DNA from 3 places in the Rhizobium sp. NLR10b genome. Region 1 is predicted to be linked to each of the others. Evidence: riboswitches for the same ligand, from Rfam matches in the RefSeq annotation. Region 1 holds a riboswitch; each other region holds the start of a gene.
The links. A riboswitch is a leader RNA that binds a small molecule or an ion and turns the genes downstream of it on or off. The one in region 1 is predicted to bind cobalamin.

Region 1 (5,666 bases):
TCTCAGGGTGCGGCGCGTTGAAGAAGGTCGCGCAAGGGGCCATTTGAGAGTACCGGATTTCGCTGCCAATCAGAAAGGCCGAGAGAGGCCCGCTCGAAAACACGTTGGCCGGAGGTCGGAGTCTCAGAGGATAGGCGCATCTTCGGTCGTGCTGCATTACTTAATTCGCTCAAGAGTAGAATCGCGATGCGAAGCAGGCTAATAAAAGGTTGTTGATCCTCACGCGGAGGCTTGGAAATTAAAGATCATATCCAGTGGGTTATAGAGCAGGGAATCACCAGCGAGCATATTGGTGATCTCGTCGCCGGCCTGTGTGAACGGCTGATTGCGGACGGGTTTCCGATCTGGCGGGCAAGCATCCGCATGCCGTCCCTGCATCCGATGTATCGCGGCGTCGCGGCCAATTTCATGCGGGGCGGTGAGACTGTTCTCGAGAATGCGGAGCACGGCAGCGAGACCGAGCGCAACTTCGAGAAGACGCCGATATTCTATCTTCTGAACCGCGGTGAGAAGACGGGGCGATGGAACCTGGCGAAAGGCGAGGGTCTCCACTATGGCGAGCTCCACGAATTTGCGCTTGCCGGTGGCACGGACCATGTGGTCAATCTTTTCGAGTTCCCGAAGGAAGTCGCGCTGCGCGGGCTCGGTTTCTCTCTGACGAGCGATTCTCCGGGCGGATTTTCAGATGATCAGCTGGCGATCATCGATGAACTGTTCCCAGCGCTGGGGCTTGCCGCTTACCGTGTCGCGGTTTCCAAGACCGCGACCGATATCCTCGCCGTCTATACCGGCGCCAGGACGAGCGCGCGCATCCTTGCCGGTGAAACCCGCAGGGGAATGGGCGGCTCCATCGATGCTGCCATCCTGCTTGCCGACCTCCGCAACTTCACGGCGCTGACCGAGGCCTATCAGCCGGGGGAGATCGTCGGCTTTCTCAACGAGCACTTCGAACTGATCGACCGGCACGTCGAGGAAAATTCCGGCGAGATCCTCAAGTTCATGGGCGATAGCGTGTTGGCAATCTTTCCGACGGACGCCGAGGATCCGCAAAGGGCTTGCAAGGCCGCATTGGCTTCGGCGCAGAACCTGCTGAGGGCAAACGAGGAGCTCAATCGCGAACGGACGCTGGATGGTGGCCCCGATATCGGTATTGATGTCGTCTTGCATCTCGGCGAGGTTTTTTACGGAAATGTCGGCGCCCAGGGCCGGCTGGACTTCACCGTGATCGGCAGGGCCGTCAACGAGGCGTCGCGGCTTGAAAAGCTGTGCGGAACGCTTGAGCAGCCCCTGCTGTTGTCAGAAAGCTTCGCAGCGACCTGCGCCGTGCCCTGCGACTATCTCGGCGCTTTCGATCTGCGCGGCGTTTCGAAGAGAGCCGACGTTTACAGGCTTGCCCGCGCCGCTTCTTAGGCTCGCTCAAATCTCGCCCGACACCTCGCGGCGGCGCCGGTCGAGTTCTTCGCTGTAGCGGCGCAGCGTGTGGCTTTCGCTGAGCTGTCCCACCACCTTGCGCTCGATCAGATTGTTGACGACGGCGAGCGCTTCGCTTTCGCTCCTGTCGAAGATCGCCGCCGCCTGCTTTGCATTCATCTGCGGCTGCAGGAAATCATTGCGGTAGCGGACGAAATCGGCAAGCCTCTGGCTCTCGTCCTGGGCGTCGGTCGGATTGGCGTAGATCTCGGGCACGAGCACGAGGCCAGCATATTTTTCGTTCTCCTCTGTGAGAATGACGCGTTGGGTTGAGCCGATCGGGAAGGCCTTCTTGAAGTCTTCCAGCGAGATATCGGCCTTTGCCGTCTTCACGTCGGCGCGCATCAGCTTGTTCACCGTCAGATTGCGGATCCAGCCAACGTCGTGGGCGCTGCGGATGCTTTCGCCGCGCAGGTGGAAGCGCCATGTGGCGAAGGAGTAGCCGAAGGTCGAGCGCACGACGAGCGAGGAGGTGATGACGGCGGCAAGAACCAGTGCCGTGATCGGGAAATCGCCAGTGATTTCGAGCGCCAGAAAGGTCATCGTCAATGGCCCGCCAATGACGGCGACCGCCAGGGAACTCATCCCGACCACGGCATAAATGACCGGCGTCAATGTCGCATCGGCGAAATAGGGGCCGCAATAAGCAAAGAGCTTGCCGAGCAGGGCGCCCATGAACAGCGAGGCGAAGAACAGCCCGCCTCTGAAACCGGAGCCGATCGAGATCGCCGAGGCAAGGGATTTCAGGAGGAAGAGACCGATCAGCGCCGGGATTGCCACGTCGCGGGAGAGGTTCAGATGCAGCGCGCCGTGGCCAGCCGAGAGCACCTGCGGCGAAATCATCGCCAGAAGCCCGACGATAATGCCGCCGAGCGCCGGGCGAAAGGGCGGGGCAATCGAGCTTTTGCGCGCCACCTCCTCGACGAAGGCCACGCCCTGCATGAGGAGAATGCCAACGCCGGCGCAGAAGACGCCGAGCAGCAGCGCCGGGATATAATCGGCCGGCACGACCGAGCCGAAGCTGCCGATATCGATGGTGAAATCGCCCTCGGCAAGCAACCTTGCGATGAGGGTTGAAACGAGGGCGGAGACGACGACCGGGGTCAACGACACGATGGTGTAGGTGCCGATGATCAGCTCGAAGGCGTAGAAGGCGCCCGTCAGCGGCGCGTTGAAAGCGGCGGCGATGGCGCCGGCCGCGCCGCAACCGACGAGTATGCGCAGGTCCGAGCGGCGCAGCTGCAGCTTGAGGCCGAATTTGGAGGCAATGCCGGCGGCGAGCTGGGTATAGCCGGCCTCCAGACCGACGGAGGCGCCGAAGCCGTTGGAGATCAGGTTCTGTACGGCAACGATGATGCTGTCGGTCAACGAGAGGCGGCCGCCATGCAGCGCATTCGCCTCGATCGGGTCGACCATCGGTTTCTTGCGCCGTTTGGCGAGGACCAGAAGCAGCAGGCCGAGCAGGGTACCGCCGATGACCGGGGCGGTAAGCAGCAGCATCTTGTCCTCGATGACCGACGCGCTCAACCTTTCGCTGTCGGCGATGCCGAAAACTAGCTGGTGCAACTCGTTGGAGACATAGCTCATGCCGGTCACGGCAAGACCCGAGGCGATGCCGACGATGGCGCCTGCCAGCGACAAGCCAACTTCGCTGCGGCGCGTCAGGGCGCGCAGCCGGCCCGGATCGAAGAAAACACGCAGCGTGCGCAGGCGGCGCCGATCCAATTTCATAAGCATGGCTAGACAACTAGGCGATGAGAGGCCGGGTCAAGGGCGGAGGTGCAGTCGCCTTGCAACGCAATTGCGGCGAAAAGCCGACGGTCGGGTCAAATATTTATGACGTAAGCCGCTGATAATAGACGATATTTCCGGTAGGGTCAGTGGTGTTGGCCGATCTTTTGCGCAGTCTGGAGCTGGAGCGGTTTCGAAGGTCGGTTGACTTCACCCCCCGGCTTGCCTAACCATCCCAGGGATAACGGATGGTTCCGGATCGGCATTTCGCCTTCCGGATGAAAAGGGAATGTGACGGGGCGGACCCACATCGGGCGCATTCATCACAGCCGACCGCGCGACTGTAGAGCGGTCAGGGTCTTCCATCCGGCATCGAACCCTTTCGGCCGGCGGGCTGCAATCGTGCAGGCGGGCGGGATGGGCGGCATGCCGGAAAAGCCACTGGAAATGCATGGTGATCAACCGGGGTCGGACGCCTCTATCTCTACGAATCGTCCACCTTTTCACCGAGGCAGCCGGGAAGGCGAGGCAGATCCGCTGGCACGATCAGGGGCGACCGGACTTCCGGTTCGCCCCGATCGCCGCCGATAACCGCGAGCCAGGAGACCTGCCTTCCGTGCCGGGCGAAAAGCCCAACCCTGGGCAAGAGACCCGCTGCCAGCACGGAGGTTGTTTTGGCTGAACGATTGAATTCAGCGCCGCCTCTGGTGGTGCGCTTGGAAGTTGACTTGCAGATGCCGCCGCCGTCCGGCACGGGGCCGCTGGGAAGGAGTTTCCTTTCCTCCCTCATTCCTGTGCTTGTCACAGGAATCCAGCGGGCCCAAGTCCTTGGGCACAGGAGAATCCCTTCACGGCAGCATAGAATTATTCACGGCGCCGACGCGCCGTGGCTGGATTCCTATGACAAGCACAGGAATGAGGTGGGGCGGGGTACCGCATCCGGTCATAGGACTGTCTGGGCATGACGGCTGCCCCCTCCCACACCCTCATCCTCGGCGGCGCCCGTTCCGGCAAATCCCGTTTTGCCGAAAATCTCGTTATGGCAAGCGGCGACGAGCGCCACTACCTCGCCACCGGCCGTGCCTGGGACGAGGAGATGCAGACGCGTATTGCCCAGCACAAGGCCGATCGCGGCCCTTCCTGGACGACGCATGAGGAGCCGCTCGATCTTCTCGGCGTGCTTGCCGCGATCGACGGCGAGGGGCGCATTGTGCTTGTCGATTGCCTGACTCTCTGGGTGACCAACCTGATGATGGCGGAGCGCGAGATGGCTGTGGAATTTGCCGCGCTCGCTGATTTCCTGCCTGGCGCCAAGGCGCGGCTGGTCTTCGTTTCCAACGAGGTTGGCCTCGGCATCGTGCCTGACAATCGGATGGCGCGCGATTTTCGCGATCATGCCGGACGGCTGCACCAAATAATCGCGGCGCAGGCCGACGAAGTCTATTTCATCGCGGCCGGTCTGCCGCTGAAAATGAAGGGTTGAAGTTCCATGATCCAGCAGAAAATCCCCGCAACCGTCATCACCGGCTTCCTTGGCGCCGGCAAGACGACGATGATCCGCAACCTGCTCACCAATGCCGGCGGCAAAAAGATTGCGCTTATCATCAACGAATTCGGCGATCTCGGTGTCGATGGCGAGGTGCTGAAGGGCTGCGGCGCGGAGAATTGCAGCGAGGACGACATTATCGAGCTCACCAATGGCTGCATCTGCTGCACCGTCGCCGACGATTTCATTCCAACGATGACGAAGCTCCTGGAGCGCGAACAGCGGCCTGACCATATCGTCATCGAAACCTCCGGCCTCGCCCTGCCGCAGCCGCTGGTCTCCGCCTTCAACTGGCCTGATATCCGCACCCAGGTGACCGTCGACGGCGTCATTACGGTTGTCGACAGTGCGGCCGTTGCCGCCGGCCGTTTCGCCGATGACCATGCTGCTGTCGAGGCGGCGCGCGTCGAGGACGACTCGCTCGATCACGAGAGCCCGATCGAGGAGCTGTTCGAAGACCAGCTCACATGCGCCGATCTCATCGTCCTCAACAAGACCGACCTGATCGATGGGGATGGCCTGGGCCGCGTGAAGAACGAAGTCGCCTCCCGCATCGCCCGCAAGCCGGTCATGATCGAGGCCAGGAATGGCGAGGTGCCGGCAGGCGTGTTGCTCGGCCTCGGCATCGGCGCGGAAGACGATATCGCCAACCGCAAATCCCATCACGAGCTGGAGCACGAGGATGGGGCGCCACACGACCACGACGAGTTCGACAGCTTCGTTGTCGAACTCGGCGCTGTTTCCGATCCGACAGGCTTTGTCGAGAAGCTGAAGGGCATCATCGCCGAGCATGATGTGCTGCGCCTCAAGGGCTTCATCGACGTCTCGGGCAAGCCCATGCGCCTGCAACTGCAGGCCGTCGGCAGCCGCATCGACCAGTATTTCGACCGCGCCTGGGCAGCGGGCGAGGCGCGCCGCA
Region 2 (5,666 bases), on a different contig from region 1:
GATGGCGGAGCGCGCGGATGAAGCGCAGCGCTTGCGGTTGGTGCAGGGGTGCGAGCGGGATCAGCGCTTCGATCCCATCGGTGGCGGCGTCATCAAGCGCGACGGCGCTCGTGAAGCGCTCGCCGCCATGGACGACGCGGTGACCGGCCGCGGCTGCGGCCGCCATATCGAAATGATCGGCGAGACGCGTGAAGGTCTCGTCGATGACTCCGTGCAGATCGTCCGTCACCTCCGCCTTCAGCGGCATGTCGAATGTCTGCGATCCCTTGGTCAGGTCAAGCGAGAGCGGCTCGGCGCGGAGATCGATGACGCCCTTGCCGAGGCGTCGTGCCCCGGCGTCATCAATTGAGAAGACCCCGATCTTCACAGTCGATGAGCCGGCATTGAAGGTCAGGAGAAGGTCGGGGAATGACATGTCTTCAGAGAGCCCGCGCAGTCGTCACGATGGGCGAACCTAGCGCCGAAACTCCCGCTGGAAAGGCATCATTTGGCGGTTGCCTTTGCTTCGGTCGATCCCCACGCCTGTCAACCTCGCACGTGCGGTCATTGAGCATTGGCGGCACAATGGCGGCAAGAGCTCCAGCTGCAATAGCCCCCCGTGCGCAACAAGACGGTGCGTGGCGGCCGATCGGGACGCAAAAGCTTGGGTTCTGTTGAAATAAGCTGGGCTCAGGCCGTTGACGCCAGATTGACGTTGCGATCGCGGATGAAGATGCTCGCCTCGGCGGCGGGCATCGCCTTGCCGAAAAGGTAACCCTGGCCGATGTCGCAGCCGAGCTGCAGCAGGAAGGCAAGCTGGCCATGCTCCTCGACACCTTCCGCAGTCGTCTTGATATTGAGGCTTCTGCCGAGGCCAAGCATGGCGCGGACGATTTTTTCCTGGCGTTCGTCATCGCGATAGGTGGCGATGAAGCTTTTGTCGATCTTGATCTTGTCGAAGCGGTAGCGGGCGAGCTGGGCGAGGCTCGAATAGCCTGTGCCGAAATCATCGAGAGCGATCTGAATGCCGGCCGCGTGCAGCTCTTCGAGAATGACGGCGGCGATAGCGGGATCCTGAATCAGCGCGTTTTCGGTGATCTCAACTTCCAGGCGTTGCGGCGGTAGCCGGCTTGCCGAAAGGACCTTGAGGATGCGGGACGTCAGCAGCCTGTCTTCCATCTGCACCGGCGAGACGTTGAAGGACAACGTGACATGCTCCGGCCAGGTGAGCGCATCGCTGCAGGCCTGCGCAAGGAGATCCTCGAACAAGGCGGTGATCATCCCGGTCTCCTCGGCAATGTCGATGAAAACAGTCGGCGGAATGTTGACGCCATCCTCGCCGATCCAGCGCGCGAGGGCTTCGAAACCGCAAAGCTGGCCGGTCTTCAGATCAATCAGCGGTTGATAGAAAGGCTTGATCGCCTTATTGGCGATCGCGGCGCGCAGTCTGGTTTCCAAGGAGGCGCGTTCCGTTACCCTATCCTGCATCGAATTTTCGAAGACGAGATGATGGTTGGGGCCGCGTGATTTGGCCTCATACATGGCGAGATCGGCACGGTGGGCGGCGTCTTCCAGCGGCTCGCTGCCCTCGACCCAACGATCGTAGCCGACGCTGGCGCCGACTTCGACGGCAAAACCATCGATATGAATCGGGCGGGTGACGGCCTGGATCAGCAGCTTGGCGAAGCGCTCCTCGCGTTGTGTCGTCAGGGCAAAGGCGACGACGATGAATTCGTCACCGCCGAAGCGGTAGACGCAATCGGCATTGCCGAGCGCGCAGATGCGTTTGGCAACTTCGACCAACAAGACGTCGCCGCCCTTGTGGCCGACGAGATCGTTGACCTTTTTGAAGCCGTCGAGGTCGACGGAGAAGATGGTGACGTTTTGGTTCCATTCCTCGATTTCGGCCTCGTCGCTTCTGACCGGCCGTGAGAGGATTTTGCGCTCGAAGGCATAGCGGTTCGGCAGCTTGGTCAGATGGTCGTGCGTTGCCGTCCAGTCGGCCTTTGCCTGGGCGGCGGCGCGCAGTTCCATTTCCTTGCGCAGATCGGCAATACGCAGCACCGAGTAGATGAAGCTCATGGTGCCGGCGATGCCGAGTCCCAGAACGAGCTTGTCGGCGCCGTATTCACGGAAAGCGGTCATGAAGGAAACCAGGCTGTCGTCGAACCGCAGCAATGTAGCTAGGAGCCAGAGGGTAATCCCCAAACCGACGATCGACATGCATTGCCTTCCGGCTCTGCTCTGGAAAAACACCGGCATTATGCCTTCTCCAACTCCACCCGCGCCGAGATATCACGAAAGTCTGAAATGTTCGTTGAAACCAGAAGGCGAATTATCGGAGGGGGCGGTTTGCGGTGAGCCGCCGGCAGACGGATAGCGTTGCGATGCGGCCAGGACCGGCACTGCGGCTGTTTCGCCGGTCCCGTTCAGGAAGAATGTTGCTACAGGTGATTGGGCCGAAAAGATGCCCAGAAGAACGAAGGCGAGCGTGCTGACGCATCGCTCGCCTTTTCCAGTGCTTCAGGCGGTGACGATCAGCAGCGGAACGCTGAGGATGAGACCGGCCAAAACCGTGAACGTGGCGACGCGCATCAACCGCAGGCGCCGTGTACGCTCTCCACTCCAATCATATGTCATTCTTCCATCTCCTTGGGACAAGGAAGTAGTCCCCGCAAAACCGGGTTCAACAGCAATGACGCGATTTGCTTGTGCAAGGCTGGATAAAATAAGGAATCTCTAATGCTGGAAGCGCAGCGACCAGCGGCTTCCGTTGCTGGTCATCCGAAGGATGGCGAGTGGCTCGACGTCGCTCAGCCAGAAGGAGGAGGGTGGCGCCTGAAGCACGTGGGCGACTGCAGCCCGGATGACGGCCGCGTGGCTGATGGCGATCACGTGACCGCTTCGGGCGGACTGGGCATCCATCCAGCCAGCGACGCGCTTTCGCAGGTCGAAAACACTCTCGCCGCCGTGAGGGGCCACCCCCGGCTCGGTCATCCAGGCCGTGAGGTTTTCCGGCTCTTCCGCCTCGATCGCCTCGATCGGCCTGCCAGCCCAGCGGCCATGGTCGCAATCTCGAAGCGACGGATCAATCTGCGCTTCGAGACGGAGCGCCTCAGCCGTCTGGAGGGCGCGCATGGCGGGGCTTGTGACAATACGATCGGCGTGGGGGAGGGCGGCCATCCTGGCTGCTTCTTCCACGGCCTTTTCTTCCAGCGGTTCGTCGAGCGGAAACTGGGCCTTGCGGTTCGCCGACGTCGCGCCGTGGCAGATCCAGGTGAGGCGCATATTCACGATTGTTCTGATCTCCGATGACGGGATGGGGACGGCCTTTGCCGGCTTCGTGAAGTTTCGTTGACAGTCTCTTCGGCGTGAAGATATAACCGTGCTGTTGCGGGTTTGGAAGCCGGTGGAAATCCGGCGCGGTCGCGCCACTGTGACCAGCGTGTCGAAACTTCTTCACGCTGGAAGTCAGACCCTGCCGCACAACACTCTTTCGACTGAACGCGTCATTCCGGAGGAATACATGTCTGACACCACTTTCGCGCCTGTCGCGGCGCCGGCGCAGATCCCTGTAGGGGAAATCCTTCCCTGGGCGATCTTCGGCGGTCTGCTGATGCTCATCGTTCTTTATTTCGTCGGCACCGAGGAGGGCGCGATGGCGCTGTTCAACGGCATGTATGTGCACGAATTCGTGCATGACGGCCGCCATCTCCTCGGATTTCCCTGCCACTAAAGCGCATCGCGATCTTTCGGATTCGCTTCTCGCGCTTTAGGTCTTTGTTTTACGCATGTCGTTATCGCAAAACCGCTGCACAGTTTTGCGCGACAAGGGGGAATACTGACATGGTTGGAAAGCTTCTGCTTCGCGGCATGCTCGCGGGCCTGATTGCTGGCATCCTCGTTTTCGCGTTCGCCCATACCTTCGGCGAGCCGCTGGTCGATGCGGCAATCGCCTTCGAGGAAGCGAGCGCCCAGGCGGCGGGCGAAGCTGCCGAACCTGAAATCGTCAGCCGGGCCACGCAGGCCGGCCTCGGCCTTTTCACAGGCGTCATGGCCTACAGCATCGCCGTCGGCGGGCTTTTTTCGCTCGCCTTCGCCTTCGTGCACGGCCGCTTCAGCAGCCTATCGGCGCGCGGCACCTCGGCCGTCATCGCCATTGCCGCCTTCGTGGCGGTCGTGCTCGTTCCCGCCATCAAATATCCGGCCAACCCGCCGGCTGTCGGCAATCCCGATACGATCGGCGCCAGGACCGAACTGTTCTTCCTTATGATCGTTGTTTCGCTCGCGTCGCTGATTGCCGCGATCGCGCTGTCGCGCCGCCTTGGCGAGCGCTTCGGTCTCTGGAACGGCGCGATTATCGCCGGCGTCGCCTATCTCGTCTTCATCGGCTTCGTGCTTTATCTGCTGCCGCCGATCAATGAGGTGCCCGAGAATTTCTCGGCGATGGTGCTCTGGCGGTTCCGCACGACCACGCTCGGAATGCACGCGATCCTTTGGGCAACGCTCGGTCTGGTTTTCGGAGCGCTGGCCGAAAGACGTCTTGCCGCCAAGAGCGGTCTGCGGCCGGCGTTCCGGTGATGCGGCATATCGGCAGGTTTGCTTTTCTCGGTCTCATCGCGAGCCTGTTGCCAATGTTTATCGGAAATGCCCTCGCCCATGGGAGCAACTCTGGCGGCTCTCATCCCGGGCTCGTTATTCCGGCAATTTCCCACGGCGAGATGGCGGTCATTTCGGAGTATCGCAGCAGCATCAGCATGCTGGCGTCGCGGGCGGCCGATACGAACGAATCGTTCCGGCGTGTCCTGAACTACTCGGAAATCCAGTATTCCTATTGCCTCTGGGGCCGGATGCCGGGCAGCGTGACGGACGAGGAAAGCCCTTTCAACGAATGCGCCCATGCCTATCTCGCGGCGACGAAAGCCGTGCTGATGGCGATGCGTGAGATGCCGCGAGAGGCAACCGCGGCGGGCGAAATCATCTCGGCCATCGACGCCGACATGGCGGGCCGCGGACTTGCCTTCATCACCTGCCAGTTCAGCGGTGAGGCTTTCAACACCGCCGATATTATCAAGCCGAGCTGGAGCAAGGTGCCGCTTCATCCTGCCAGCATGGCGTCACTGACGGGGTTGGCCGCTCTGTTCGGTCTGGCCGTTCTCGCGCTTCGTCGCGTCTCGCGGCCGAAGGCTCAGTCGTCGGAATAGCGCTGCTCGCGCCACGGATCGCCATACATATGGTAGCCGTTCTTTTCCCAGAAGCCGGCCTCGTCGGCGGCGATTAACTCGATGCGGCGCAGCCATTTGGCGCTCTTCCAGAAATAGAGATGCGGCACGACGAGCCGCAACGGGCCTCCGTGCTCCGGTGTCAGCGGCAGGCCTTCCCAGGAGGTCGCCAGGATCGCATCCTCGGCGGCGAAATCGGCGAGCGGCAGATTGGTGGTGTAGCCGTCGTAGCTCGTCAGCATCACGTAGGCTGCTTCCGGCCTCGGCATGGCGCGATCGAGCAGATCCCGCGTCGAAACGCCGTTCCATTTGTTATCGTAGCGCGACCAGGTGGTGACGCAGTGGATGTCGCTGATCCTGGTTCTCTGCTCGATCGCCTGGAATTCCGTCCAGGTGAGGGTGAGTGTCGTTTCGACCAGGCCGCGTACTTCAAGCTGCCAGCTCCCGGTTGAAATGACCGGTTGC
Region 3 (5,666 bases), on a different contig from region 1:
GTCGATGCAGCCATCGGTGATCGACTGGCCGTAGACCAGCGGCTTGCCGGGAACGAGATCCTGGCGGCCGGCGACAAGGTTGCTTTCTACCATCATGCCCTTGATATGATGGTTTCCGGCGGCGATCTGCGAGGCCACGGAATGGACGACGAGCGGCTGGTTCATCGGATCCTTGCCACTATTGGCATGGCTGGCGTCGATGAGGATGCGGGGGACGACGCCGAGTTTAAGGCATTCCGCTGTGACGGCTTCGACATCAGCCGCCTCGTAATTCGGCCGCTTGCCGCCGCGCAGAATGATGTGGCAGTCCTCATTGCCCTTTGTCGAAGCGATTGCCGCCTGTCCGTCCTTGGTGACGGCCGGGAAGTGATGCGGCTGTGAAGCGGCCAGGATCGCGTCGAGCGCGACGCGTGCGCCGCCGTCGGTGCCGTTCTTGAAGCCGATCGGACAGGAGAGGCCGGAGGCGAGCTGGCGGTGGATCTGGCTCTCGGTCGTGCGCGCGCCAATCGCGCCCCAGCTGACGAGGTCGGCAATGTATTGCGGCGTGATCGTCTCAAGGAATTCGACGCCGGCGGGAAGGCCCATCGCATTGATGTCGAGCAGCAGGCGTCTGGCAGTCCTCAGTCCTTCCTCGATACGGTAGCTGCCATCGAGGTGCGGGTCGTTCATCAAACCCTTCCAGCCGACCGTGGTGCGGGGCTTTTCGAAATAGACGCGCATGACGATTTCCAGATCACTGGAGAAGCGCTGTCGCTGCTCGGCCAGCCGCGAGGCATATTCGAGCGCGGCAACCGGATCGTGGATGGAGCAGGGGCCGATGACGACGATCAGGCGGTCGTCTTCAGCCTTGAGGATCTGGTGGATGGCACTGCGGTTGCTGGTCACCGTCTCGCTGACTGAAGCGGTTCGGGGAATTTCCGCGATGATATCGGCGGGTTTGGTCAGTGGGGTGATCTCGAGGATACGCAGATCATCGATGGTATCGGACACGGCATGGCTCCTGTTTGGTCATACCGTGCGGAACAAAAAAGCCGCCAGGTAGACTAGCGGCTGTTCGGGTGGTCGTCGCGTCGAATTCAGTTACGCACGGACCCGCATCCGCTGAGAGCAGCGGTACGAATAAAATCGCGAGGCGTAGATTGAAGTCGTGGACATGGCGCGTATGTAGCGTCGCCGCCGTCCATTGTCACGCAAAATTTGCAAGCTGAAATCACCGTTCAAGGGAGCGGCTTCCTGGTTCGGGAGGCAAAGCCTATGGCCCGGAAGCGTCCACTTCCGGGCCATATGGTCTATAATTCGCGCGAAAAATGCGCATGCCGCAATCAGAGGGCGTCGACGTTCACGCCGACGGTGACCGCGCCGATCGGCGTTCCCGCTTCGTCCGAGATCGTGATGCTTGCCTGCGACTGCAGTGTCTGGGTCGATTCGTCCTTCTCGATCTCGTCGACGAAGACGGCATCCTTGCCGGCGCCGAAGGACTTCTGGAATTTCGCCTCGTCGCCCTGCCAGTAGTCGGAGGTGACGTCGCTTTGACCGACATTCAGCCCTTTTGCGTCCATGACAAAGATCTCGGTAATCTTGCCGCCAGACGCTTCTTTCTTCGCCTGAAGGAATTTCGACAGCTGATTGCCAAGCACGCCATCGATCATGGAATGGTCGGAGCCGTCGACCTCGCCACGCCATTTCTTGTCGAGAGCGTCGATGTCGGCTTCGCTTAGCTTGGCGTTCGCAGTGTCCTGCGCCTTGATGGCCTCGATGATGGCGGGATCGTTCAGCCAGGGCTTCACGTCGCTCTTCACGTAGTCGGCGATAGGGGCAAGCTTGGCATCCTCAGCCATCGATACGCTCATGGGCGCGACGATAGCGGCAGAGGTGAAAAGCAATGCGGTCACAACTCTCTTCATAACTGTTCCCTTCCTGTGATCAGTTGCTGAAAAATAAAGTCTCGTCGGGGGGGCGGCGTCAGAACTCCTCCCAGGCACCGGGAGAAGCGGCAACGGCTGCATTTCCTGCAAGCCGCGGCACGACGGTTCTGGTTTCCGGACGAGATTGACTGGCGCTCGGCTGGACCGGCCTGGGCTGACTCGCCAAGGATGCGCCGACGAGGAACCGGCCGGCCGAATCCTGCAGCCGGCGTCCCTGCGACAGCAGTTCCTGGCAGGCCGCGTTCGTTTCTTCGACCATCACCGCGTTCTGCTGCGTCGCATGATCCATCTGGTTGATCGCGCCGTTGATTTCCTGCAGACCGGTCGCCTGCTCGCGATAGGACTGAACGAGGGTAGCGATGCTGTCGCTGATGCGGTTGATCTGCTCCTCGATCTTCAGGAGAGCGTCGCCGGTCTCGTTCACCAGCCCGACGCCGGCAGCAACCTCTTGGCCGGAAACGTTGATCAGGTTCTTGATTTCCTTTGCCGCATTTGCCGAGCGCTGGGCGAGTTCACGAACCTCCTGTGCGACAACCGCAAATCCCTTGCCGGCCTCGCCGGCACGTGCGGCCTCGACGCCGGCATTCAGCGCCAGCAGATTCGTCTGGAATGCGATTTCGTCGATGACGCCGATGATGCGGCCGATCTGACTGGAGGAGGTTTGGATCCGGTCCATCGCGCCGATCGCGTCGCGCACCACCGTCGCCGAGACGTGAGCACCTCGCTTGGTTTCCTCGACCAATTGTCCAGCATTTTCAGCCCGCTGCGACGATGTTTTGACTGTCGTCGTCACTTCATCTAGTGCCGCAGCGGTCTGTTCCAGTGCTGCCGCCTGCTGTTCGGTCCGTTTGGCCAGCTGATCTGCGGAGGAAGCCAGCTCGCTCGATCCGCCCTCAACCGCGACGGAAGCGATCTTTATCTCTGTCAGCGCGGCTGCGACGGCCTGGACCATGTTGTTGAAGTCCTGCCGCAATTTATCGAATTCAGGGCCGAGATCGGCAAGCTGGATCGAGAAGTCGCCGGCGGCCAGTCTTTCCAATGCGTTCGCAAGAGTGGTCATCACCAGCCGTTGCCTGTTGCCGGCTTCTTCCGTCAGCAATGCGTTGCGGGCCCGTTCGGCGTCGAACGAGGCGGTCTGCTCGGCAGTGACTTGCTCTCTTTCGACCTTTGCGATCGCCTCGTGACGGAAGACCTCCAGCGCACGGGCGAGGAAGCCGATTTCGTCGCCATTCTCCTTGTAGGCGACGGAGGAGGCGAGGTCGCCATTCTGCAGCGCGCCAATTCGTTTGCTGAGGATCCTGAGCGGCCTGCCAACGAGGCTGCGCATGGCGAGGAGGAAAGCGATGACGGCGAGAACGGTGATGGCGGACTGCGTGAGCAGCGAAACGAGGACCTTCTGGCGGACTTCGGAAGTGATTTTTTCGACAGACCAGTTCGTGACGATGTAGCCGGTTGTCTTGCCCGACTTGTCCAGCGGCAGCGGCGCGATAATCGTGACCAAACCGGCGGACATTCCGCTGTCATCGATCGTCGTTTTGTCGGGTTTTGCGCTGAGGCGGGTCGCCAGGTCGGCCGGCGTTGGCAAACCGGAAACGCCGTCGCGGGTCCAGCTGTCGACGGCAGCGAGCTCTGCGTTGAATGCGGCAAATTGCACAAGATCGAGCGAGGGATCGTCACGATACAGCGAATAAGCCTCGCGAACGGCGTTCGCCTTGCCCCATTTGACGCCGCCGGCGGCCAGAGATGCAAACTGCTCCGCATCCTTGGACCAATTTGCGTGGGCGCCGTCAACCAGCGCCCGGGTTTCATACATCCATGTATAGGTGGCCAAGGCGGAAATGCCGCAGAGATTGACGGCAACGATAATCGCCGCCAGCTTGGCTGTCAGGGGCATCGTTTTCAAGAATTGGAACATCCGTGGAGCCTGGAATTGCGGCTCGGTCGACCATCTTCGCGACCGGCACATCAGCGCGGCATCGACGCTGACGGTCACATCACGAGCGCTCATGCCCATGTCGGAGTTTGCGACCCAAAACGCGCAAAGGCAGTGTGGATTTGATGTGTGAATAAATCATAAAGTAGAGGAGGATGGGCGGGCACACAGAGGCTGTTTCCTCCTGCGACCAAAAGATCGCCGAGGAGGGGGTTGTCTGCCCGGTGATCCGCCCCTCGATCAGCCATATGCAGCCGTGGTTTCAGGTTCGGTCTGCGTGCACTTGCCGCCGCGTCGGTTTCCTGAAATAGATGCGCCGTCAGGTGCCCGCCGTCCAGGCGGGAGAATCGGGAATCCGGTGCAAGGCCGGAACGTGCCCAACGCTGTAAGGCCGACGTCTGCCGCTTCATCGCGCCACTGGCTTTTGCCGGGAAGGCTGCGGCAGATGGATGAAGCCAAGTCAGAAGACCGGCCTGGCGAGATAGACCCAACCCGCGCGGACGGCGGGCGGTTGCGTTGTTGGGGATTTGACGATGCGACCCTTTGATGCGGATGCCCTTTCGGCGGCGTCCGGTTTTTCGCTGGCTGAGCGCGAAGCCGTGTATCACGCGATCATGACGCGGCGTGACGTGCGCAGCCAGTTCCTGCCCGATCCGTTGCCCGACGACGTCGTGGCGCGGCTCCTGACAGCCGCCCATCATGCGCCGTCGGTCGGCTTCATGCAGCCATGGAATTTCATTCTGGTGAATAGTCCAGCTGTCCGTGCGCGCGTGCGCGACGCCTTTGCCAAGGCCAACGAAGAGGCGGCGTCGATGTTCGAAGGCGAGCGGCGGCAGGCCTATCGGTCCCTCAAGCTCGAAGGCATCGTGGAGGCGCCGCTCGGCATATGCGTGACCTGCGATCCCACTCGCGGCGGCAGCGTGGTGCTGGGACGGACGCACAATCCGCGGATGGATTCCTATTCGACCGTTTGCGCCATCCAGAACCTCTGGCTTGCGGCCCGCGCCGAAGGGGTCGGCATCGGCTGGGTCAGCATCTTTCGTGAAGGCGACCTGAAATCAATTCTCGGCATACCCGAGCATATCGAGGTGGTCGCTTGGCTCTGCGCCGGCTTTGTCGATCGGCTTTATGATGAACCGGAACTCTCGGTCAAAGGCTGGCGGCAGCGGCTGCCGCTCGAGGAACTGGTTTTCCACGACGGATGGGGACGCAACGACCCTTAGCAATTACTGCTGTTGTGGTTGCGGGCCCGGCGTCGCCGGATTGGCAAGGTCGATCGAGCCCTGGTCGCCAGCAAGGAATTGCGGGCCGACCTGACGGACCTTGTTCTGCGTGGGGTCGTAGGGACGCTCGGGAACGGATGGCTGCGGCGGGACTGCTGCTGCCGCAGTATCTTTCGCCGGCGGATTGGTGCGGACCGTCGTGATCGAGCCCTGCTGCGGCGGTTCGCCCAGGGTCTGCTTGCCGCGCATCTCCTCGTAATAGGCGGTCAGATTGCAGGCGCAGGTATTTTTCTCGCCGGGAGCGCGGTTCTTGTAGGCAAAGGCGTTCTTCATGGCGCTATAGGGCGCGCCTGTTGCGACCGAGATCATGTTCGAGGCTTCGGTGCTGGTCACGTCGCGATAGAAGAGCTCGGTCTCGATGCCGGGGCACATCTTGGCGCAGGTCTGCGCATCGCGGCCGAAATCGACCGAGGTGGTGTTCGAACTGATCGGGAAGAAGCCGCCGTCGCAGCTGCGAACGCAAATGGTGCTGACCGGCGAAAACATTTCGGCCCTCGGCAGGCCGTAAAATGGATCGGCCTCTTC

Region 2: another riboswitch for cobalamin. It lies ahead of HJB91_RS10690 (CbtB domain-containing protein); the one in region 1 lies ahead of cobU (bifunctional adenosylcobinamide kinase/adenosylcobinamide-phosphate guanylyltransferase).
Region 3: another riboswitch for cobalamin. It lies ahead of bluB (5,6-dimethylbenzimidazole synthase); the one in region 1 lies ahead of cobU (bifunctional adenosylcobinamide kinase/adenosylcobinamide-phosphate guanylyltransferase).

Annotation. Positions count from the first base shown of each region.
Region 1 covers NZ_JABDWV010000002.1:416,607-422,272, forward strand. Annotated here, with positions in the region: gene HJB91_RS04550 (adenylate/guanylate cyclase domain-containing protein) at 232-1,410, shown strand; gene HJB91_RS04555 (chloride channel protein) at 1,417-3,207, opposite strand; cobalamin riboswitch at 3,434-3,831, shown strand; gene cobU (bifunctional adenosylcobinamide kinase/adenosylcobinamide-phosphate guanylyltransferase) at 4,163-4,684, shown strand; gene cobW (cobalamin biosynthesis protein CobW) at 4,691-5,666, shown strand, end outside.
Region 2 covers NZ_JABDWV010000005.1:353,609-359,274, forward strand. Annotated here, with positions in the region: gene HJB91_RS10675 (acetate/propionate family kinase) at 1-415, opposite strand, end outside; gene HJB91_RS10680 (bifunctional diguanylate cyclase/phosphodiesterase) at 670-2,241, opposite strand; gene HJB91_RS10685 (histidine phosphatase family protein) at 2,719-3,273, opposite strand; cobalamin riboswitch at 3,330-3,480, shown strand; gene HJB91_RS10690 (CbtB domain-containing protein) at 3,506-3,715, shown strand; gene HJB91_RS10695 (CbtA family protein) at 3,826-4,560, shown strand; gene HJB91_RS10700 (hypothetical protein) at 4,614-5,183, shown strand; gene HJB91_RS10705 (sulfite oxidase-like oxidoreductase) at 5,168-5,666, opposite strand, start outside.
Region 3 covers NZ_JABDWV010000012.1:150,165-155,830, reverse strand. Annotated here, with positions in the region: gene HJB91_RS20530 (3-deoxy-7-phosphoheptulonate synthase) at 1-990, opposite strand, end outside; gene HJB91_RS20525 (hypothetical protein) at 1,323-1,904, opposite strand; gene HJB91_RS20520 (HAMP domain-containing methyl-accepting chemotaxis protein) at 1,963-3,840, opposite strand; cobalamin riboswitch at 4,163-4,350, shown strand; gene bluB (5,6-dimethylbenzimidazole synthase) at 4,392-5,081, shown strand; gene HJB91_RS20510 (DUF2865 domain-containing protein) at 5,085-5,666, opposite strand, start outside.